Regions from separate parts of the Rhizobium aureum genome, predicted to be linked through region 1. Evidence: predicted binding sites of a transcription regulator. Region 1 holds the regulator's gene; each other region holds the start of a gene.
The links. The regulator LexA, encoded in region 1, represses DNA repair genes until DNA is damaged. The targets are predictions, from matches to a motif close to TGTTCNNNNTGTGTTCNG.
Positions count from the first base shown of each region.

Region 2: a site for LexA is predicted at 3,208-3,225, ahead of PH552_RS25680 (ImuA family protein). Genes of this name have one in related genera too.
Region 3: a site for LexA is predicted at 3,409-3,426, ahead of PH552_RS09290 (helicase-related protein). Genes of this name have one in related genera too.

Region 1 covers NZ_JAQJCI010000004.1:334,784-342,632, forward strand. Annotated here, with positions in the region: gene gltA (citrate synthase) at 1-1,118, opposite strand, end outside; partial or broken gene PH552_RS12980 (ComEC/Rec2 family competence protein) at 1,486-3,898, shown strand; gene lexA (transcriptional repressor LexA) at 3,879-4,601, opposite strand; gene PH552_RS12990 (VOC family protein) at 5,027-5,914, shown strand; gene kdsA (3-deoxy-8-phosphooctulonate synthase) at 5,911-6,750, shown strand; gene eno (phosphopyruvate hydratase) at 6,900-7,849, shown strand, end outside.
Region 2 covers NZ_JAQJCI010000015.1:20,860-28,708, reverse strand. Annotated here, with positions in the region: gene leuD (3-isopropylmalate dehydratase small subunit) at 273-881, opposite strand; gene PH552_RS25700 (hypothetical protein) at 1,075-1,311, opposite strand; gene PH552_RS25695 (HpcH/HpaI aldolase/citrate lyase family protein) at 1,423-2,367, shown strand; gene PH552_RS25690 (DUF1737 domain-containing protein) at 2,394-2,600, shown strand; gene PH552_RS25685 (metallopeptidase family protein) at 2,648-3,085, opposite strand; gene PH552_RS25680 (ImuA family protein) at 3,248-4,243, shown strand; gene PH552_RS25675 (Y-family DNA polymerase) at 4,284-5,711, shown strand; gene PH552_RS25670 (error-prone DNA polymerase) at 5,708-7,849, shown strand, end outside.
Region 3 covers NZ_JAQJCI010000003.1:95,742-103,590, forward strand. Annotated here, with positions in the region: gene PH552_RS09265 (acetyl-CoA C-acetyltransferase) at 1-658, shown strand, start outside; gene phbB (beta-ketoacyl-ACP reductase) at 821-1,546, shown strand; gene PH552_RS09275 (hypothetical protein) at 1,663-1,839, opposite strand; gene PH552_RS09280 (YMGG-like glycine zipper-containing protein) at 1,990-2,244, opposite strand; gene PH552_RS09285 (DUF3309 family protein) at 2,291-2,446, opposite strand; gene PH552_RS09290 (helicase-related protein) at 3,668-6,790, shown strand; gene PH552_RS09295 (RNA-binding S4 domain-containing protein) at 6,794-7,198, shown strand; gene fdxA (ferredoxin FdxA) at 7,395-7,733, shown strand.

The DNA of each region.
Region 1 (7,849 bases):
GCCTTCAGCGTGATGCCGGAGTAGAAGTCGACGTTCGGATAGAGCTTCTTCTCGATGAAATATTCATCCGTCAGAGCGATGCGTTCGAGCTCGATTGCGATGTCGAGCAACGGGTCGTCCTTGATGCCGAGCTCGCCCAGAACCTCATGCGCCGTCTTCTGCATGATCTTGGCGCGCGGATCGTAGTTCTTATAGACGCGATGACCAAAGCCCATCAGGCGGAACGGATCGTTCTTGTCCTTGGCGCGGGCGATGAATTCCGGAATGCGGTCGACGGTGCCGATCTCATTCAGCATGTTCAGCGCGGCTTCGTTGGCGCCGCCGTGGGCCGGACCCCAGAGGCAGGCAATGCCTGCTGCAATGCAGGCGAACGGGTTGGCGCCGGAAGAGCCCGCCAGGCGAACCGTCGAGGTCGATGCGTTCTGCTCATGGTCGGCATGCAGGATGAAGATGCGGTCCATGGCGCGGGCGAGCACCGGATTGACGACATAGTCTTCGCACGGAACAGCAAAGCACATGCGCAGGAAGTTGGACGCATAGTCGAGATCGTTCTTCGGATAAACGAAGGGCTGGCCGATATGGTACTTGTAGGCCATGGCGGCGAGCGTCGGCATCTTGGCGATCATGCGCAGGCTTGCGACCATGCGCTGGTGCGGATCGGTGATGTCGGTCGAGTCGTGATAGAAAGCCGAGAGCGCGCCGACGCAGCCGCACATGACGGCCATCGGATGGGCGTCGCGGCGGAAGCCGGTGAAGAAGCGCGACATCTGCTCATGCACCATCGTGTGGTGGGTCACGCGATAGTCGAAGTCCTTCTTCTGCGCCGTCGTCGGCAGCTCGCCGTAAAGCAGCAGGTAGCAGACTTCGAGGAAATCGCCATGTTCGGCCAGCTGATCGATTGGATAGCCGCGATGCAGCAGAACGCCTTCGTCGCCATCGATATAGGTGATGCTGGACTCGCACGATGCGGTCGAGGTGAAGCCAGGATCGTAAGTGAAAGTGGAGGTGTTCTTATAAAGGGCACCAATATCAATGACACTTGGGCCGATGGTTCCGGTTTTCACCGGCAAATCCACCGTCTTTTCACCCCAAGTTAGTTTCGCGCTTTGTTCCGTCATGCTGATCCTCCAAGATTTGGCGGGATTGACGCCATAAAAAGCGCCAAAAGGTTAAGCGACTACCGACTAGCTATATGATCCAGAGCCTAATGCCAAGTTATCCCATTGCCGAATTGTGCAATGCGGTATCAACTTTTGGGCACTGCGGTAGCGTCATTGACAAGGCTGCGCAGGGAAACCGCCTCTATTTCGTTTCTCTCATGCCGATTTCGGTTGAAATCACTGCATGGTGACGGCAAAAATCGCGCCGAAGCTGTGGTTTTGTATGGGGGCGGTGGCGAGTGCCTAATTTGGAGGCAACGGAGCAGCGGGAAGAAGGCCGGAATGTCGCTGCGCCCTCGCAGCTTCGCCTGCTGTTGCGACGATCATGCTTCGCGCCAAAGTGCGGCAAGGAGCGCGGACGCAGGATCAGGCGCCGTTGGCTTCGCGTCTCCTTCTGGTCGCGGGCCGCATTGGAGGAAGCGTTGCTCGACTGGTCGAAGAGGAGGCGACACACGGCCGCGCCATCCTTTTCGCGTCGATCTATATGGGCCTTGGTGCCATCTTCTGGTTCAAGGCTAGTAGCGATCCGCCTCCGCAAGCCGTGCTGGCGGGCCTCTGTGTCTTTGCCGCCAGCTTCGCGCTCCGGCGGGAAGCGGGTAGGCTGTCTCGCCACCTGCTTTTCGCCGGCATGCTTATTTGCCTCGGCATGGCGCTGGCGCAATGGGAAAGTTGGCGGGTTTCCACTGTGATGCTCGACTCGGCGGTGACGACGACCGTCACCGGCCGCGTCGAGCGGCGCGAATCCTATGACAATGGAGGCTGGCGCTATGTCGTCCGGGTCGAGACGACGGAAAAGCCTACGATTCGCCGTTCGCCGGAACGGGTCACGATCTTCATACGCAAGCAGGCGAAGCCGTTCGATCTCGGCGATCGCATCCAGGGCAAGGCGCGTCTGACACCGCCGTCCGGGCCTGCTCTGCCTGACCTCAATGATTTCGCCTTCAGTTCCTATTTCAATGGAATCGGTGCGAACGGTTTCGCCTATGGCAACCCGACCTTATTGTCTCCATCCGGTGATGGCGTTGCAGATTCGCCGCTGGATAAGGCCGATATCTGGCTCGCCGGCCTGCGCAACGGCATCGGAGACAGGATCCGGGAAACCTTGCCGGGAGATACGGGCGCCTTTGCGGCAGCGCTTGTCACCGATGAGAGACGTGCGATCTCAAAGGATACGACCGAGTCGCTGCGAATTGCCGGTCTCACTCACATCATCGCAATTTCAGGGCTGAACATGGCGCTGTCGGCCGGCATCTTCTACGTCGGCCTGCGCTATCTGTTCAGCTTGTTTCCGGGAGTTGCTCAGGCCTGGCCGACCAAGAAGTTCGCGGCCTTCGGCGCGCTTTTGACGGTAACGGCCTATTACCTGATTTCAGGCTTCGGCGTATCCGCCGAACGCGCTTTCATCATGATGGCGATCATGCTGGTGGCCGTACTTTTCGATCGGCCGTCGCTCAGCCTTCGCAATGTCGCGCTATCCGCCATCGTCATCCTCATTCTGTCGCCGTCGCAGGTGCTCGGCCCAAGCTTCCAGATGTCGTATGCAGCGACGCTGGCGTTGGTGTCGGGCTATTCGCTGTGGAAACGGCGGCGGCACCGCGAAAACATCCTCTCGCGGATCCGTCTGATAAGCCCGCTGCTCTTCGTGTCGCGCTTCTTCGGTGGCGTGTTGTCGACCTCGTTCATCGGCGGTGCATCGACGGCCATCTTTTCGATCGAGCATTTTCACCGGCTGGCGACATACGGTCTCGCCGCCAACCTTGCGGCCATGCCGGTCGTCTCCTTCATTGTCATGCCGTTCGGCATGGCCGCAATGCTGCTGATGCCTATCGGCCTGGACGGGCCGTTTTGGAACGTCACCGGCGAGGGACTGGAACTAGTCATCCTGATCGCCAAAACTGTGGCCGGTTGGGGAGGCGACATCACCTTCGGCCGCCAACCCGGCTGGCTGATGCCGACCTTCATTGCCGGCTTTCTGATCATGACCGTGCTGCGGACCCGGCTTCGCCATTTAGGCTTGCTGTTGCTGCTTTCATCCATCGGCGTGGCGGCATTCGGCTCAGGTGTGCCGAAGCCGGATCTGATGATTTCCGAAGATGGTGTCCTGGTTGCGTTGCGACAGGACGATATACTCGCCACAAATCGCGAAAGGCCGCAGGTCTTCATTTTCGAACAATGGCAGAAGGCGCTGGTCGCAACCGAACATCAGCCACCCACCATGCTCCCCGCTGATGACCGGCTTCCGCAGATCAATAAGACGACCGATCGCCGCCGCCGGTTAAGCAGGGAAGAGCAAAATGCAGTCCGCAAGGCGATGGAGGAGGCTCTGGATCGGACAATGCAGGGAAGTTTCGCCTGTCAGAAGGGCGCATGGTGCGTGGCGATGCTCGACAACGGCGCCATGTTGGTCACCATCGAAAATGCCGCCTATCTGCCGCCGGCTTGCGATACCGCAAACATCGTCGTCACGCCGATCCGGCTACGACTTGATTATTGCCGTTCCGGCCGCAATGCTCATAACCGGTGCGACATTGCGCAAAACCGGGTCCATCGAAATGACGCTCACGGCCGATAAGCCTATTGTCTCTGTCGCTTTCGAAAACCCTCAGCGACCATGGACCAGGCACCGAACCTATGATTGGCGCACCGGCAAATTCGGTACGCCACCTGCGCAGATATCACCCGTCAATGATAGTCCAACTGTTGGTGATAACTCGTCTGTCAATGATAGCGCCGAATAAGCCCTACAAGCTTGCCCTGGACCTTGACGCGATCCGGCCCGAAGATACGGGTTTCATAGGCCGGATTGGCGGCTTCCAATGCGATGGAAGCGCCCTTGCGGCGGAATCGCTTCAGCGTTGCCTCTTCGTCGTCGACGAGCGCAACGACGATATCACCGGGATTGGCTGTCGTCGAATTGCGGATGATGACCGTATCGCCATCGAAAATTCCGGCGTCGATCATCGAATCGCCCCTGACCTCCAGCGCATAATGCTCGCCGGAGCCGAGCATATCGGCGGGAACGGTAATGTCGTGCGTGTTGTTCTGAATGGCGGAAATCGGAACGCCGGCGGCGATGCGCCCCATGACCGGTACCGATGCGGAACTATTGTGCTCGTCGTTGGCAACCTTTGCCGGGGCTGGAGGCGCGACTGGCTGGGGTTTGCCGAGGCTGCCCTCGATAATGCTCGGTGAAAAGCCGCGTCGTGGCTGCAGGCTTGAATTATAGGCCTCCGGCAGCTTGATGACTTCGAGTGCCCGCGCCCGATTGGGCAGGCGGCGAATGAAGCCGCGCTCCTCGAGCGCGGTGATCAGACGGTGAATGCCGGATTTGGATGCCAGATCCAGTGCGTCCTTCATTTCGTCGAAAGATGGCGGGACACCGGATTCCTTCATTCGCTCGTGAATGAAGAGAAGCAGTTCCTGCTGCTTGCGCGTCAACATCGTCTTGGAACCCCAAATCAAGAAAATCGTCGTGAAACAAATCCAGAACGGACACTATATGTTCCATATGTGTTCTGCAAGTGCTTAAATTTCGGTAAAGCTTCGCGGAGCCTATCAAATATTTGCCGCCATCGACTGGATCGCTTGAAATTCCTTGCGAATTATATCCGCGCTAATTCATCGATAAATATGAGAAATGCCGCTTTGTTCGCCTTATGGACGATTCACCTCAATCCTGCTCTGCTCGTGTGCGAATGAAGACGGCGACTGGCACATAACTCGACCGCAGTTGAGAATCAGTGCGCTCGGGTTGCCGCAGTTGCGTCCGGCCCACGTTCTCCTGCGCTTTCACGGGCTTGGCTTTCGGCTTGAATTGAGCATTGTATGAGCGCAAATCTGCTTTTGCAGGCAAACAAGGGAGGACCATGACTTTGTCGCCGCATCCGCTGGATCATCTCGTGCTGCCGACCGTCAACATCGCTCTGGCGCGGGAGCGCCTGGGCAAGCTTGGCTTCACGGTCGCACCGGATGCGCGCCACCCCTTCGGCACTGAAAATGCCTGTGTGTTCCTTGCCGACAAGACCTATCTCGAACCGTTGGGCGTGGCCTCGCAGGAGCAATGCGAGACGAGCATTGCCGACGGCAATGTCTTTGTTGCGCGCGACCAAGCCTATCGCTTCCGCGTTGCCGAGGATGGTTTTTCGGCCCTGGTTTTCGGCACGGACGATGCTGTCGGCGATGATGGGCGTTTCAAGGCGGCTGGGATTTCGGCTGGACCCATGCTGGATTTCTCCCGGCCGATGAAGATGCCGGATGGAACGGAACCCACGGCCGGTTTTCGCCTCGCATTTGCGGCGGATCTGCGTGCGCCGGATTTCCTGGCCTTCTGCTGCCAGCGCATCAATCCGCTGCCGGCCGATCGCAGCGTACTCGAGCGTCACAAAAACGGGGTGACCGGCATTGCGCGGGTGGCGCTTTCCGCGCTGAAACCGGCGGTGTATCGCAGCTTTTTCGAAGAGGTCGTTGGCGGTCCGCGGATCTTGGAGCATTCCTTCGGCCTGACGATCAAGGCGGCCAATGTCGATGTCGAAGTTTTGACGCCGGAAGGAATGGAAGCATTCTACGATTTGCCGGTCCATACCAGCGATCCCGGGCTGCGCGCACGCGCAATCCTTTTCAAAACGCGCGATCTTTCCGTGACATCGTCGCATTTCGCTGCTAACGGCGTCACCTACACGCGTAAGAACAATCGTATACTGGCAAGGCTGGCGCCCGGACAGGGCGCATTGTTCGCCTTCGAGGAGATAGCATGACCACGAATTCCGAAGTCACCGTCGGTGAGGGTGCCTCCAAGGTCCTCTTTTCCAACAGCGCCAAGCTGTCGCTGATTGCCGGCCCCTGCCAGATGGAAAGCCGCGACCATGCTTTCATGGTTGCCGGCGTCCTGAAGGAACTCTGCGGCAAGCTCGGCATCGGCCTTGTCTACAAGTCGTCCTTCGACAAGGCCAACCGTACGTCACTGTCGGGCAAGCGCGGCATCGGCCTGGAAAAGGCGCTGGAGGTCTTTGCCGACCTCAAGAAGGAATATGGCTTTCCGGTTTTGACCGACATCCACACGGAAGAGCAGTGCGCCATCGTTTCCAAGACGGTCGATATCCTGCAGATCCCGGCCTTCCTGTCGCGCCAGACCGATCTTCTTGTTGCCGCGGCCAAGACCGGCCGTGTCGTCAACGTCAAGAAGGGGCAGTTCCTTGCGCCTTGGGATATGAAGAATGTGCTTGCCAAGCTCAATGAGAGCGGCAATCCGAACATTCTTCTCTGCGAGCGCGGGGCTTCCTTTGGCTATAACACGCTGGTCTCGGATATGCGCTCGCTGCCGATCATGGCAGCGATGGGCGCACCCGTCATCTTCGATGCGACCCATTCCGTACAGCAGCCTGGCGGGCAGGGCGGTTCGACTGGGGGCGACCGCCGCTTTGTCGAGACACTGGCGCGCGCTGCGGTCGCCGTCGGCGTCGCAGGTGTTTTTATCGAGACGCATGAGGACCCGGACAATGCGCCCTCGGACGGCCCGAACATGGTCTATCTGAAGGATATGCCGCGGCTTCTGGAGAAGCTGCTGGCCTTTGACGCCGTGGCCAAGGCTTAAGAAATATCGGGCATTCAACAGGCTGACATGAATTTGCTTTACGCGGCCTGCAGGAGTGCCAAATCGCGGCGCGGATCGCCATTGTAATTTCCGCGCCTTCGATTAAGACGATTTAAATCGATTTATAAACCAGCGAGCAGGAAGCTATCATGACCGCAATCACCGACATTATCGCCCGCGAGATTCTCGACAGCCGTGGCAATCCGACCGTCGAAGTCGATGTCTACCTCGAAGACGGCAGCATGGGCCGCGCGGCGGTTCCGTCGGGCGCGTCGACCGGCGCTCATGAAGCCGTCGAGCTTCGCGATGGCGGCAAGCGCTACCACGGCAAGGGTGTCGAGAAGGCAGTCGAAGCCGTCAATTCGGAAATCTTCGACGCGATCGGCGGCATGGATGCCGAAAACCAGATCCAGCTCGACAACATCATGATCGAACTCGACGGCACGCCGAACAAGTCGCGCCTCGGTGCCAACGCCATCCTCGGAGTCTCGCTCGCCGTCGCCAAGGCTGCTGCCCAGAGCGCCAACCTGCCGCTCTACCGCTATGTCGGCGGCGCTCATGCCCGCCTGCTGCCGGTTCCGATGATGAACATCATCAACGGCGGCGCTCATGCCGATAACCCGATCGACTTTCAGGAATTCATGATCCTGCCGATCGGCGCAGACTCGATCCGCGAAGCCGTCCGCATGGGTTCGGAAGTCTTCCATGTTCTGAAGAAGGAACTGGCATCGCAGGGCCACAACACCAATGTCGGCGACGAAGGTGGTTTCGCGCCAGGCCTCTCCAGCGCCCCGGCAGCCCTCGATTTCATCATGAAGTCCATCGAAAAGGCCGGCTACAAGCCGGGCGACGAAATCGCTCTCGGCCTCGATTGCGCCTCGACCGAATTCTTCAAGGACGGCAAGTACGTGCTCGAAGGCGAAGGCCGCACGCTGGAATCCGGCGCCATGGCCGAATACCTCGCAGAACTCGCAGCGAAGTACCCGATCGTTTCGATCGAAGACGGCATGGCTGAAGACGACTGGGAAGGCTGGAAGACGCTGACCGACCTGATCGGCAAGAAGACCCAGCTCGTCGGCGACGACCTGTTCGTCACCAA
Region 2 (7,849 bases), on a different contig from region 1:
GCCCAGAGCAATCGCATATAGACAGATCAACCCCTCTTCAGTCCTCTCACAGTTCGTTTCGCTCAACTGTTCGAGTTCACCTTCTCCCGCCCCTTCGACAAGCTCAGGGCGGGGCGAAGGGTTTTGACGGAATCGCCCCTCTCCCCGTCAAAAGGGGAGCTTTTTATTTTATATGCAATGGCCCTTCCACAGGCGGGACAGGGAGTCCGTTTCGGCATGAAAAAGCCGGGCGCAAGGCCCGGCTTCGAAACGCGAAATAATGATAAAACCGATCAGGCTGCCCAGGGGCGCGATGCGGCGTTCGTCTTTTCGAAATTGTTGATCGCGGAGGATTTTTCCAGCGTCAGGCCGATATCGTCGAGGCCGTTCAGCAGGCAGTGACGCTTGAATTCGTCGAGTTCGAACTTCAGCGAGCCGCCGTCCGGACCGGTGATTTCGAGGTTTTCTAGATCGACCGTCAGGATGGCGTTGGAGCCGCGCGAGGCGTCGTCCATCAGCTTGTCGAGGTCTTCCTGGCTGACCTTGATCGGCAGGATGCCGTTCTTGAAGCAGTTGTTGTAGAAGATGTCGGCGAAGCTGGTCGAGATGACGCAGCGGATACCGAAGTCGAGAAGTGCCCAGGGAGCATGCTCTCGCGAAGAGCCGCAGCCGAAATTGTCGCCGGCGACGAGGATCTTGGCGTTCTGATAGGCCGGCTTGTTCAGCACGAAATCCGGGTTCGGAGAACCGTCTTCATTGTAGCGGGCTTCAGCGAAGAGGCCTTTGCCGAGACCCGTGCGCTTGATGGTCTTCAGATAATCCTTCGGGATGATCATGTCGGTATCGACATTGACGACCGGGAGAGGTGCTGCGACACCGGTCAACTTCACGAACTTGTCCATGGGGTCCTGCCTTCATTCTCGTCTAAGCACGAATTATCTTGCCAATAGAGCAAATCCGGCCCGAAATGAAGGAGAATCTTGGAAATGCTCTAAAAGGCGGCGTTTGGGTCGCATTCCATCCTTCGAGCACGTGTCCGAGCTTGGGTGAATGCGTTCGGCAGCCCGCAAGAGGCTACCCTCACCTGTTTCGACCTCAGAGGTCGATGATCGTGCCGCGACCGTCGTTCCAGATGCGCATTTCGCGCTGGCCGTTCGTCTTTGCCTTGGCGTGCACCGGCGCCGGCTTCATGCGCAGCGAAATCGCGCGGGCTGCCATGAGCACGGTCAGGATGCCGCCGACGGCAAGCGTGACCGAAACGGTAAACAGCGCCATGGCTGCAAACACGGTAATACCGGCGAGCGCGATGAACAGGGAACGGATATTCTGCATGGTCGAGACCTCTCTACTCCGAGCAATGTGGTCCTCATCTCTGTCATCTGCAAGAGGAGCGTGGCTTTTTGTTGACTTGCCTGATGATCAAAAGCGCGGCAAAACAGCACAATGAGCCATTCCGCGAGCCAAGATTCCCCTTCCCGCCCCGCCCGCCTGCGCCGCTCGGTCTTAAGCGTTCCCGCCAGCAATCGGCGCGCGCTGGACAAGCTTTCGAGCCTCGATTGCGACGCCGTCATCTTCGATCTCGAGGATTCGGTCTCGCCGGAAAAGAAGGCCGAGGCGCGGGAGAATTTGCGGACCTTCTTTTTAGCCTCGCCGCTTCCGGGCAAGGAGCGGATCATCCGCATCAATGCGCTTTCCTCCAATTTCGGGGCCGACGACCTGGCGCTGGTCACGGAGCTGGAGCCGGATGCGGTCCTCTTGCCCAAAGTGGACGAACCGCAGAATGTGACCGGCGTCAGCGACAGGCTCGCGGAAGCCGATGCGCCGGAAAGCTTGCGTATATGGGCGATGATCGAGACGCCGCGCGGTATCCTGAACGCCGCTTCGATCGCCGAGGCCGGACGCACGGCGGGCAGCCGGCTCGATTGCTTCGTCGTCGGCCTCAACGATCTCAGAAAGGAAACCGGTGTCCTGCCGCAGCCTGGTCGCGCCTATCTCGTGCCTTGGCTGATGCAGGTGGTGCTTGCTGTCAGCGCCTATGGGCTCGAGGCCATCGACAGCGTCCTCAACGATTTCAAGGATGACGCGGCATTCGAGGCCGAATGCGGCCAAGGCCGCATCATGGGCTTTGCCGGCAAGATGCTGATCCATCCGAACCAGATCGAAGCGGCCAACCGGCATTTCGGCCCCGATGAAGCTGCCATCGCCGAGGCTGAAGCCATCATATCAGCCTTTGCCGAACCGGGCGCTGACGCTCTCAATGTCGTGAACCTTGGTGGGCGGATGGTGGAGCGGCTGCACCTTGTCCAGGCGGAGAGACTCGTCCATAAAGCTCGCCTGATCGAGCAGCGCTCTTCGGGCGCTGCCGGAACGCCCCGTAGCGACGTCTGATTGCTAAATACAAGAAAGATGCTTTGATGAAACTCTACCGCTTCCTCACCGGTCCCGATGACGCTTCCTTTTGCCACAAGGTAAGTGCGGCGCTGAACAAGGGCTGGGAGCTGTACGGTTCGCCGACCTATGGCTTCAATGCCGCGAGCGGCCGGATGGAGTGCGGCCAGGCCGTCATCAAGGACGTGGCCGGCAAGGATTACGATCCGGATATGAAGCTTTCCGAACAGTAAGCCATAACTGAAGTTCTTCCCCCGGCCGTCTTGCGGTCGGGGTGGTATCAGCGATCCGTCGCTTCTTCAGCGCTTGCCTCGATGCGCTCCATGTCCTCGTCGCTCAGGCCGAAATGGTGGCCGATCTCATGGATCAGGACATGGGTGATGATGTCGCCGAGGGTTTCGTCGTTTTCAGCCCAATAGTCGATGATCGGTCGGCGATAAAGGCGGATCTTGTTGGGCATATCCCCGGTCTGGGCGGTGAAGCGCTCCGAAATGCCGCGGCCTTCGAAGAGACCGAGCAGGTCGAAAGGTGTTTCCAGCGCCATGTCCTCGAATACCTCGTCATCCGGGAAATCTTCGATGAGGATGATGAGATCACCGGTGAGTGAGCGGAATTCATCCGGCAGATGGCTGTAAGCCTCCATTGCCAGAGATTCGAATGTGCTGATGGAGGGCGAGTGGCGATCCCGCCAATCTTCGCTCTGGTCGACGCGAGCCATGAATATTCCTTCCTTGGCTGGTCATATAGAGGCTTTGCGCCGCTTTTACGAGTGTAGATTGCGGCAGAGGAATATTTTCTCATGAAATGGTGTTGACTCTTTTCGCAAGCTCTGGAATCCATAAGAACATAACAGGAACATTATCGATCTGGAGTGAACGTCATGGCCGAGGCCGCCGTGGCGCGGGAAACGCTTTTTGCCCTGCGTGAAACCATTGCCAGACTGGAAGGCAGGCCGATTCCGGCACTGGCAGCGGCGGCGCATGAGATGCTGGCGGCCAAGCCGGCCATGGAATCGGCAGGTATTGCGAAACCTCTACCTGTCCAGCCAGGGTCTGCTCAGCCTAAGCCGGCTCAGCCGTTTCTTGCGACCGGCGTCGACGATCTCGATGTTGGCCTGCAAGGCGGCCTGCCGCTCGATGCGCTAACGGAAATCCGTTCGCTCGGCCTGCGCGATGCGGGGGCGGCGAGCGGCTTTACCCTTGCGCTTGCCGCGCGGCTTCACGCGCAAACGTCGGATACGGCCGTGGCCAAGTCTCCAATCCTGTGGATCGGCGATACGGTCGCCACGATGGAGGCGGGCCTGCCCTATGTCATCGGCATCCGGGATTTCGGCTTGGAACCCGAGGCTTTCCTGCAGGCGTCGCCGCGCAAGCTGGATGATGCGCTCTGGGTGGCGGAAGCAGCCCTTGGCAGTGCGGCCTTTGCCGTCGTCATTCTGGAAGTGCGCGGCAATCCCGCCCGTTTCGGCCTAACCGAAAGCCGGCGGCTGGCGCTGAGGGCCAAGGCGGCGGGGCGGCCCTTATTTCTGTTGCGACAGGGAGGCGAGGAGGAGGCAAGTAGCGCCCTCTTCCGCTTTTCGGTCGAACCCGCGCCGGCGCTGGCGCGACCCCTGCCGGACGGATCGGTGCTTGGCGGCAGCATCGGTCATCCGGCCTTTCGTCTGACCTTGGAAAAGAGCCGAAATCCGGCGCCCCTTTCCATAACCCTGGAGTGGAATGCCCATGACCGCCGCTTTGCCCCTATCCTCGACACTCAACGCCCTGCCTTTCCCGGCGAACACGCAGCGCATTCTGGCGCTGACCTTTCCGCATCTGCCGACCGACCGCATCGCGCGCAAGCGATGGGGTCTCTCCTGGCGTTCGACAGGCAGGCTTGAAGTGCCGCCGCTCGCCTGCGCCGGCAAGCTCAACAATGCCATGCGGCTGACCGCCCTCAACGAGCGCGCGGAGATGATCGGCCTGAAGCAGGGTCAGGGTGTGGCCGAGGCAAAGGCGATCTGTCCCGATCTCGATGTCATCGAGGAGGACCTCGCCGCGGATCGCAAGCTTTTGGAAGCGATTGCCGACTGGTGCGACCGCTATACGCCGCTGGTGGCGATCGATGGCAAGGATGGCCTTTTTCTCGATATTACCGGCTGCGCCCATCTTTTTGGAGGCGAAGAGGCACTCCTCGAGGACATCCTGATCCGGATTTCCCGGCTCGGTCTCGATGTGCGCGGCGCCATTTCCTCCGCGCCCGGCCTATCCTGGGCGGTTGCTCGTTTCGACGATAGCCGTGTCGTTCCTTCGGAAGCCATGGAGGAAGCCTTGGCGCCACTGCCTGTGGCGTCTCTGAGGCTCGGTGAAGAGACCATTGCCGCGTTGCAGAAGCTGGGATTGAAGCAGGTGGGCGACCTTCTGGCCGCGCCGCGGGCGCCGCTTGCCCGCCGGTTCGGCGCGCAGCTGCTGCTGCGGCTCGATCAGGCCGTCGGCCTCGTCGAGGAGCCGATCTCGCCGCGCCGTCCGGTCGCGCAATTATCGGCCGAGCGGCGGCTGGCCGAGCCGGTGCAGGCGGAAGCCGATATTCTCCAGCTTGCCCGCCAGCTTGCCGAAAGCCTGAAGTCGGGGCTGGAAGCCCGCGGCATTGGCGGTCGTTCCTTCGAGCTCCTGCTCTTCCGTGTGGATGGTGCGGTCTTCCGCATCGCGGCCGGCGCGTCGCAGCCGCTGCGGGAACCGAGCAGGATCGCCAGCCTGTTCACGGAGCGCTTTGGCGCCATTCATGACGATCTCGATGTCGGCTATGGTTTCGAAATCATCCGCCTCAATGTGCTGCAGCATGCGCCCTTCGATGCCATGCAAGGTGATTTCGTCGGAGAAGGCCGCCAGGAAGGGTCGCTTGCCGCCTTTGTCGATCGCGTGGCCGCCCGGCTCGGACCGGACTGCCTGCAAGGATTCGAGCTGCGGCAGAGCCATATCCCCGAACGAGCCGTGCGGCCACTGCCGGCCATGACTATCCTCGCATCGAGGCGGCGCGCAGGTCAGGAGGATGCCGGCCACGGCTTCTTCCGCGGCGAGCGGCCGCTGCGGCTGCTTCGCATGCCGGAACTGGTCGAAACCATTGCTGCCGAAGTGCCTGACGGCCCTCCCCGGCAGTTCCGCTGGCGGCGGGTCATGCATCGGGTCAGCCGGGCCGAAGGGCCGGAGCGGCTTTCGGCGGAATGGTGGCTTGAGGAAAAGGAAGAACCTGTCCGCGATTACTTCCAGATCGAAGATGAAGAAGGTCATCGTTTCTGGCTGTTCCGCAAGGGGCTCTATGGCCGAGGCAGCACGACGCCGGACTGGTATATGCATGGGGTCTTCGCATGAATGCGCGCCCGAGCTTTCACGAACCCATGCCCTTCTTCGAGATCGGGGTGAGAACGAATTTCTCCTTTCTCGAAGGTGCCTCGCATCCGGAGGAAATGGTGGTGCAGGCCGCCATCCTGAAACTGTCGGGGTTTGGGATTGCCGACCGCAATTCGGTTGCCGGCGTCGTCAAGGCGCATGCGCATACCAAGGTTCTCTGGGAAAAATATAAGGAAGGCATTGAGAAAAATCTGACGCTTCGAGCCAAGGGCGAGCCAGAAAAGCCGCTTCTGAAGCCGGTCCCTTTCCAGCCGGGCGCCCGCCTCGTGTTTTCAGACGGCACCCCGGACATTCTTGCCTATCCGGAAAATCGCAAGGGCTGGGCGCATCTCTGCCGATTGCTGAGCGCCGGTAATCTGCGCGGCGAAAAAGGCATATGCATCCTTAATGAAAGCGACCTCGTAGAATGGGGTGACGAGATGATGCTGGCGCTCGTTCCCGATGCTGAAAGTGTCGAGGCGCCGGAGGAGCAGGCAAGGCTGGAACAATGTCTGCAGCGGCTCTGGATGCGCTTCGGCCGGAAGTTCCACATGGTCCTGTCGCCAGCCTATGACGGGCGGGACCGCATGGTCTTCGCGACGCTTTCCATCCTGGCGCAGCGCAATGGCGTGCGGCTGATCGCCAGCAACCAGCCACTCTATCATGCGACCGAACGCAAGCCGCTTGCCGATATCGTCGTTTCGATCCGTGAGCATGTACCGATCGCCGAGGCCGGCTTCAGGCTGGCGGCGAACGCCGAACGCTACATGAAGGACGCTGCCGAGATGGCGCGACTCTTCAGAGATTATCCGAAGGCTATCGCCAATACGCAGAAGTTTTTTAGCCGGCTGTCTTTCTCATTGGATGAGCTGAAGCATAACTATCCCGACGAAAGCACCAAGGGCGAAACCGTTGCGGAGACGCTGAAGCGACTGACCTGGGAGGGCGCCAGATGGCGCTTTCCTGGAGGGATTCCTCCGAAGGTTTCGACGCAGATCGAACATGAACTCAAACTCATCCGGGAGCGGCAATATGAGCCTTATTTCCTGACGGTGCATCGCATCATGGAGTTTGCCCGCAGTGCGAATATCCTGTGTCAGGGGCGCGGATCGGCGGCCAATTCGACGGTCTGCTATTGCCTCCGGATTACCGAGGTCAATCCGGAAATAACAAGCTTGCTTTTTGAGCGCTTCATCTCGACGGAGCGCGAGGAGCCGCCCGATATCGATGTCGATTTCGAGCACGAGAAGCGGGAAGAGGTGATCCAGTTCATCTACAGGCATTACAAAAAGGAGCATGCCGGGCTGACGGCGGCGGTCACCAGCTATCGGGCGCGCTCGGCCGGCCGTGAAGTGGCGAAAGCCTTCGGTCTGTCGGAGGATGTGCAGTCCGCCCTTGCCAGCGGTGTCTGGGGCTGGTCGACGGAAGAACTGTCCGAGCGTGAGGCGAAGATTGCCGGCCTCGATCTTACAAACAAGACGACGCAGAACGTCCTTTCCTATGCCTCGACGCTAATGGGATTTCCGCGGCATCTGACCCAGCATGTCGGCGGCTTCGTCATCACCCGGGATCGGCTGGATGAGGTCGTGCCGATCATGCATACGGCGATGGACGATCGCTATATGATCGAGTGGAACAAGGACGATCTCGACAATCTCAACATCTTGAAGATCGACGTGCTCGCGCTTGGTATGCTGACCTGCCTTGCCAAGGCCTTCGACCTGCTGCTGCTGCATTACGACGTGAAGAAGCAGCTCTCCGACCTTGGCAGCGGTGAATACCCCGACCGGTTCCCGGTCTATGACATGATCTGTCGTGCCGATACGATCGGCGTCTTTCAGATCGAAAGCCGGGCACAGATGAGCATGTTGCCGCGTCTTCGGCCCCGCAAGTTCTATGATCTGGTCATCGAGGTAGCGATCGTCCGTCCCGGCCCCATTCAAGGAGACATGGTTCATCCTTACCTCAAGCGGCGGGATGACGATCTTCACAAGCGGCCGATCGAATATCATCGTCCGGAGTTGAAGGCTGTTCTGGAGCGAACTTTGGGGGTTCCGCTGTTTCAGGAACAGGCGATGCAGATCGCCATCACCGCAGCCGGATTTTCGCCCGCCAAGGCC
Region 3 (7,849 bases), on a different contig from region 1:
ACAGGATCAGTTCGCCGTTTCCTCCCAGAACAAGGCCGAAGCCGCGCAGAAGGCCGGCCGGTTCAAGGACGAGATCGTTCCCTTCACCATCCAGACGCGCAAAGGCGATGTAACCGTCGATGCCGACGAATATATCCGCCACGGCGTGACGCTCGACGGCATGGTGAAGTTGCGCCCGGCCTTCGACAAGGAAGGAACGGTCACGGCTGGCAACGCTTCTGGCCTCAATGACGGTGCGGCTGCCGCCGTGCTGATGACGGAGGCGGAAGCCTCGCGCCGCGGCATTCAGCCGCTTGCCCGCATCGTTTCCTGGGCAACAGCCGGCGTCGATCCGCAGATCATGGGCACCGGGCCGATCCCGGCCTCGCGCAGGGCATTGGAAAAGGCCGGATGGTCCGTCGCCGATCTCGATCTCGTCGAAGCCAACGAAGCTTTTGCCGCCCAGGCTTGCGCCGTGAACAAGGATCTCGGCTGGGATACGTCGATCGTCAACGTCAACGGCGGCGCGATCGCCATCGGGCACCCGATCGGCGCTTCGGGCGCCCGCGTCCTCAATACGCTGCTGTTCGAAATGAAGCGCCGCGGCGCCCGCAAGGGGCTTGCCACGCTGTGCATCGGTGGCGGCATGGGTGTCGCCATGTGCTTCGAGGCGCTCTAGAAGCAAAGAAATAGAGCATGATGTTGTCCGAAAACCGCTCATACTTTTCGGCATCATGCTCGGGGGCGTTTTGAAAGGAATTTTCCAGAAGAAGTGGTGAAAGCGAGCGGGCGACCCGACCTTCGGGCGTCCCGCCTCCGCAGCAAAAAAGGGGAGTGGCACATGAGCAGAGTGGCATTGGTAACCGGGGGTACGCGCGGCATCGGCGCGGCCATTTCGATGGCGCTGCACAATGCGGGTTACAAGGTGGCGGCGACCTATGCCGGCAACGATGAGAAAGCCAGGGCTTTCCACGATGTGACCGGCATCGCCGTCTATAAATGGGATGTCACCGATTACGAAGCCTGCGGCAAGGGCATAGCCAAGGTCGAGCACGATCTCGGGCATGTCGATGTGCTGGTCAACAATGCCGGCATTACCCGCGACGCCATGTTCCACAAGATGACGCCGCAGCAGTGGCACGAAGTCATCAATACGAACCTCACCGGCCTGTTCAACATGACGCATCATGTCTGGCAGGGCATGCGCGACCGCAGCTTCGGCCGTGTGATCAATATCTCTTCGATCAATGGTCAGAAGGGGCAGATGGGGCAGGCGAATTACTCTGCCGCCAAGGCCGGCGATCTCGGCTTCACCAAGGCGCTCGCCCAGGAAGGTGCTGCCAAGAACATCACCGTCAATGCCATTTGCCCCGGCTATATCGGCACGGAAATGGTGCTGGCGGTGCCGGAAAAGGTATTGAACGAGCGCATCATTCCGCAGATTCCGGTGGGGCGCCTGGGCGAGCCCGAGGAGATCGCCCGCATCGCGGTTTTCCTTGCCAGCGATGATGCCGGTTTCATTACGGGATCGACGATAACGGCCAATGGCGGCCAGTTCTTCGTTTAGAGCAATTCCGGGAAAAGGACGCAGTGGGCTCGGGATTTCCGTGAAGAGCTGATCCGCTCTTGCCCGCCTGCATCAGGGAGAGGATTGCCGGATAGAAGTCACAACCGGTCCGGCAATCATCCCCGGCCTGAATTTGCCTGCTGCCGCTGTCGTGGCTTGAATTCTAGGATCACGGCTTCTAGCGCCACCCGCTGCTTCTTCTCTTTGTCCCGCATCCGCGCCGCGCTTCCAAGCGCGTAAAAAGTGGTGCCGATGAGCGCGAATGCTGCAATGCTTGCGATGATTGCGGCCATGGTGCCGTTCCTTCCTCAAAACACTGCTCCTTTCCCTGGACCGATCGCGCGGGAAGAGGATTCTCTCAGAAACTGAGGCTTCCAGGGCCTGCCCTGAGGGTCGGATGTCCGCGACCGAGCCGCAGAAGCGGCTGGTCGCGGCCTCAGGTCTTAGCGGCAACGAGCTTCGTAGCGATGGCCGTATCGGTCGCGATAGATGCAATAGCCACGGCGCTCATGGGAGCGTCCGATGAGATTGCCGACGACGCCGCCGGCAACAGCGCCGACTGCCGCGCCACCCCAGCTATGGGTGGCCACGCCGCCGATCAGGGCGCCGGTGCCGGCACCGATGGCAGTCCCTTTTTCCGTTGCCGTGCACGACGCTAAAGCGCCGACAAGGGCGATCGCGACGATGATCTTCTTCATGGTGTTAGCTCCCTGGTGTTGTGAAGTTTGAACATTGACCCGCGGATCAAATCCGCCCCATCAATAACAAAATGAGGACAATGACAAGAACAAGTCCGAGACCGCCCGATGGACCGTACCCCCATCCCCGGCTGTAACCCCAGTTGGGCAGTGCGCCGATCAGCAGCAGAATCAGTATAATAAGCAATACCGTACCAAGCATGATATGTCTCCTCCATGTCCATCGCTTGAATGGCGCCGGTAATTTCGTTCATTCCGGCACTATGCTCCAGCGCTTCCAGCTCGAATCGGTTTCCTAGTGAATGGGCGGAGTTCCTCAATTCTGCAGATAGAAACTTGCGTCGCAGAAAATTGTTCCGGCTAAGAAATAAAAAGGCGGGAATGGCGGCGAGAGCGTATTCAGCCAGATATTCACGCGATGGCGCGACGCAGGTGTGGAAGAGAGTGTCCGCGATTAGCTCGTATGGTTAAAATATCATTAAAATACAATATGTTGCGGTGAACAAAAAGAGAAAAGGAGCATGTCCGCGATTCGTCGGTGATTCGTTCTGCCTTTGGACTTTGGTTAATGTCCGGATGCCTTCTTACAGGTTGCCGACATACAGAAGGAGCGAAATCGGGTATGCGGAGGTAGGCGCCTTCCTGCCTCGTTCGGTTTGGGTTGGCCTTGCGAAGAGGTTTTGTGGCCTTACCGCCTCCCGAATTTCGATGCTGTTCTGGCGAAGTAGAAATATGTAGCCATGAAATCTGGACGCTGCAGTCACGGCGTTTTGCCGATAACCGCATCTTATACGTGTATTTGCGGGATCGTTATATTTGCACTCGTTAAAAGGTTGATCGCAATTCCTGATTCGGCCGGAATTGTGGGTTCAACCATTCAGAGTCCTGTATGCATCGGCTGTCGAGGCGCTAGATATAGTACGGAACAAAAGTAGAATCGTGCGGAATCAGCGATTCGTCTCCGATTCGTTCTGGCTTTGACCTCAGATCTCGAAGAGAAGGGCGCTGTTCCGAAAATCCGATGATTTACAGATAATTAACCATAAAACATAGCGATCTTCGCCGGCTTCGGATTCTCGGCTTGACTCCTTTTCTCGTGGAAAAGGCACTGAAATGAGATTCAGCATTTGGTGTGACTCTTTTCATCGAAATCCATATATTGTAGTGAACAAAAAAAGAACGCTAGTGAGTCAGCGATTCGTCTCCGATTCGTTCTCAAGGTGTTCCGCGATCGTCGGGACTCGCATGAGATGCAGGGTTAATGTGGCTTACGGTTGAGACCGTCAATAATGAAATCGGTTGTTGCGGTGGCTGTTTTTTTATTCAGGTCTTGCCTTTGTCGCATATGGTCGTCATCTCTTCGTTTCCTCCTTGGGGAACTTGCTGATCGAAAGACGGTGGTTTCTCGCCCATGCACGGACCAATGACACAGACTTCGCAGCCCATGATCCTGAGCGGACGCGGCGTGACCGCGGTGCTCGGACCGACCAATACCGGCAAGACCCATTATGCCATCGAACGCATGGTGGCGCACGGCAGCGGCGTGATCGGCCTGCCGCTGCGGCTGCTGGCGCGCGAGGTCTATACCCGCGTCGTCGAAAAGGTCGGGGCTCAGCATGTCGCGCTTGTCACGGGCGAGGAAAAAATATCTCCGCCCAATGCCCGCTTTTCCGTCTGCACCGTCGAAGCCATGCCGCGCGAGACGCGTGCCTCCTTCGTCGCCATCGACGAGGTCCAGCTTGCTGGCGATCTAGAGCGCGGCCATATCTTCACGGACCGCATCCTGCACCTGCGTGGCCGCGACGAGACGCTGCTATTGGGTGCCGGCACGATGCGGCCCATCCTCGAACAGCTTCTGCCTGGGATCACCGTCCTTGAGCGGCCGCGGCTGTCGCATCTTTTCTATGCCGGGCAGAAGAAGATCACGCGCTTGCCGCAGCGCACCGCGATCGTGGCTTTTTCCGCCGATGAGGTCTATGCGATCGCGGAGCTCATCCGCCGCCAGCGTGGCGGCGCCGCCGTCGTGCTTGGGGCGCTCAGCCCGCGTACCCGCAATGCGCAAGTGGCCCTGTACCAGGCCGGCGATGTCGAATATCTGGTCGCGACCGATGCGATCGGCATGGGCCTCAATCTCGATGTCGACCATGTCGCCTTTGCCCAGGACCGCAAGTTCGACGGCTATCAGTTCCGTAACCTCAATCCGGCCGAGCTCGGCCAGATCGCCGGCCGCGCCGGCCGTCATCTCAAGGACGGCACCTTCGGCGTAACGGGGCAGGTGGACCCGTTCGACGACGAGCTGGTCCGCCGGATCGAGGGACACGAATTCGACATGGTCAAGGTGCTGCAATGGCGCAGCAAGGATCTGGATTTCGCTTCGATCGCAGCTCTGCGCGCCAGTTTGGAAGACGCGCCGCGCGTGCAGGGGTTGACGCGGGCGCTGCCTGCGGTAGACCAGCAGGCGTTGGAATATTTGTCACGCGATCTGGAGATAGTCGATCTTGCCAGCAACCCGGCTCGGGTTGAGAAATTGTGGGAGGCCTGCGCGCTTCCAGACTATCGGCGCATTACGCCTGCCCAGCACGCCGATCTTATTGCCGCCCTCTTTTCCGACCTGGTGCGCTATGGCACGGTGAAAGAGGACTTCCTGGCCGAACAGGTGCATCGTGCCGATCGGACGGATGGCGAGATCGACACGCTTTCGGCGCGAATCGCGCAGATAAGGACTTGGACCTATGTGTCGAACCGGCCCGGCTGGCTTGCCGATCCGACACACTGGCAAGAAAAGACGCGGGAAATCGAAGATCGATTGTCCGACGCGTTACATGAGAGGTTGACGAAACGCTTTGTTGATCGCAGGACATCTGTGCTCATGAAGCGCCTGAGAGAGAATGCGATGCTGGAAGCTGAAATCAGTGTGAATGGGGATGTCTTCGTCGAAGGGCATCATGTGGGACAGTTGACCGGTTTCCGGTTCACGCCGGTTGCCGGCACCGAGGGGCCGGATGCGAAGGCCGTCCAGACAGCCTCCCAGAAGGCGCTGTCGCTGGAATTCGAGGCGCGCGCCGCGCGTCTGCATGCGGCTGGCAACAGCGATCTTGCGATCAGCGCCGATGGCCTCGTGCGCTGGCTCGGCGATCCCGTGGCGCGTCTGTCGGGAAGCGATCATATCATGCGTCCGCGTGTGATCCTGCTTGCCGACGAGCAGCTGACGGGCAATGCGCGCGATCATGTCGCCTCGCGCATCGAGCGTTTCGTGAACCATCATATCAGCACGATCCTGAAGCCGCTCGACGATCTTCAGCGTGCCGAGGATCTGCAGGGCCTCGCCAAGGGGCTCGCTTTCCAGCTGGTGGAAAATCTCGGCGTTCTGTTCCGCCGCGACGTGACCGAAGAGGTGAAGTCGCTGGATCAGGATGCGCGCGCCTCCATGCGCCGCTACGGCGTCCGCTTCGGCGCCTATCATATTTTCGTGCCCGCATTGCTGAAGCCGGCCCCCGCCGAACTCATCACGCTGCTCTGGGCTCTGAAGAACGATGGCCTGGACAAGCCGGGCTATGGCGATCTGATCCCCGTTCTCGCCGCCGGCCGTACCTCGGTCGTCACCGATCCGGGCTATGAGCGCATGTTCTACAAGCTTGCCGGCTTCCGCTTTCTTGGAAAGCGCGCGGTCCGCATCGATATTCTCGAGCGCCTGGCGGATCTCATCCGTCCGCTCCTGCAGTGGAAGCCCGGCCAGGCTTCGCGCCCCGAAGGCGCTTATGACGGTCGCCGCTTCACCACGACGACCGCCATGCTCTCCATCCTCGGTGCGACGCTCGAGGACATGGAGGAAATTCTCAAGGGTCTCGGCTACCGCGCCGATTCGGTGAAGGCCGAGGAGGCCACGGCCTTCCTTGCCCAGCAGGATGCCGCGGCGACACCGGCATCGTCGGCTGCGGAAGCCGCTGCCGAAAAGACCGATCATGACGACGCCGACGCTGCGGGCGACGAGCCGGCTAAGGAACCGGAAGCCGTCGCGCAGGAAGCAGCTCCCGCCGTCGAACCGGTGGCAGCGGCAGCTGACGTTGCCGAGGCTGCCGACACTGAAGCCGCTGCCGCGGAACCTGCCGAGCCGAAGCCAGTTCTGCTCTGGCGCCTGGGTGGCCGCAACGATAATCAGCAGCGCCAAGGCGGCCGCGGTCATGGTGACCGTCGCGGTCAGCAGGGCGAGGGCCGCGGTCAGCACGGCAATCGCCGTGGCGGTGGCGAGCAGCAGGCGAGCGGTGGCGAGGGCAATCGCGAGGGACGTGACCGTCGCGATGGCCGTGACAACCGCGGCGGTGACAAGGGGCCGCGCGCCAACCGCGAGGGCGGCCGTCCGCAGCATCAGGGCAACCGGGGTGACCGTCAGGAGCGTGGCGAACGCAATGACCGGAACGATCGCAACAATCGCGGTGCATCGCAGCCATTGCGCTTCGAGGCCAAGCCGCCGCGCAAAGAAAAGCCGATCGATCCGGATTCTCCTTTCGCCAAGCTCGCTGCCCTCAAGGAGCAGATGAAGAAATAACCCATGACGGACGAGAGACAGCCATTTTCCGGTTCGCGCCAGCGCATCGACAAATGGCTGTTCTTTGCTCGCATGGTGAAATCCCGCTCGCTGGCGCAGCTCTACGTTCAGAACGGCAGCGTACGGGTCAATGGCGAGCGGATTGTGCAGCCGAGTTTCGGCGTCAAGGCGGGCGACCGTATCGAGCTCTCGCTGGAGCGCCGAGATGTCGTCCTCATCGTGCGTGCCGCCGGCGAGCGCCGAGGCCCTTTCGAGGAAGCCAAGCTGCTCTATGAGGACCTAACGCCGCCGCCGGATGAGACAAAACGCCTCACCCCGTTCGAGCAGGCATTACGGGCGCCGGGGAGTGGAAGGCCCACGAAGCGCGATCGCCGTGCAATCGATCGCCTGATCTCGGACGACGATTAGAAAACTCTGCCCGTCTCAGGCCGCTTTCCAGATTGTTTGTCCTTGAAATTGGATGACAAAGTCGATACCTCACCATCAACCTGCCGGTAACCAGCCGGGCGGCGCGTTTGCGCTTGATCCCCGTTCGGCTCCGCGGGAGCGCGCGACGTTCCAGGTTGCGCATCCGCGGAAGCTAAAGACATTCCTGGAGTGCTTCGTGACATATGTCGTGACCGATAATTGCGTCCGCTGCAAATATACCGATTGCGTGGAAGTCTGCCCTGTTGACTGCTTCTACGAAGGCGAGAACTTTCTCGTCATCCATCCCGACGAATGCATCGATTGCGGTGTCTGCGAACCGGAATGTCCCGCCGAGGCGATTAAGCCCGATACGGAGCCGGGCCTCGACAAGTGGCTGAAGATCAATATGGAGTATGCCGCCATCTGGCCCAACATCACGGTCAAGCGCGACCCGTTGCCGGAAGCCAAGGAGATGGATGGCGAAGAAGGAAAGTTCGAGAAGTATTTCTCAGCGAACCCAGGAACCGGCGACTGACCGAGGGCCGTGACAGGCGGTCGATAAAGGTGTAGTCGATATCGCAGAAAGCGAATCATTGCCGTCAGGCCGCATAGCGGTCAACGTGGCCCTTTTGGCGCGCGTACAGCAAATTA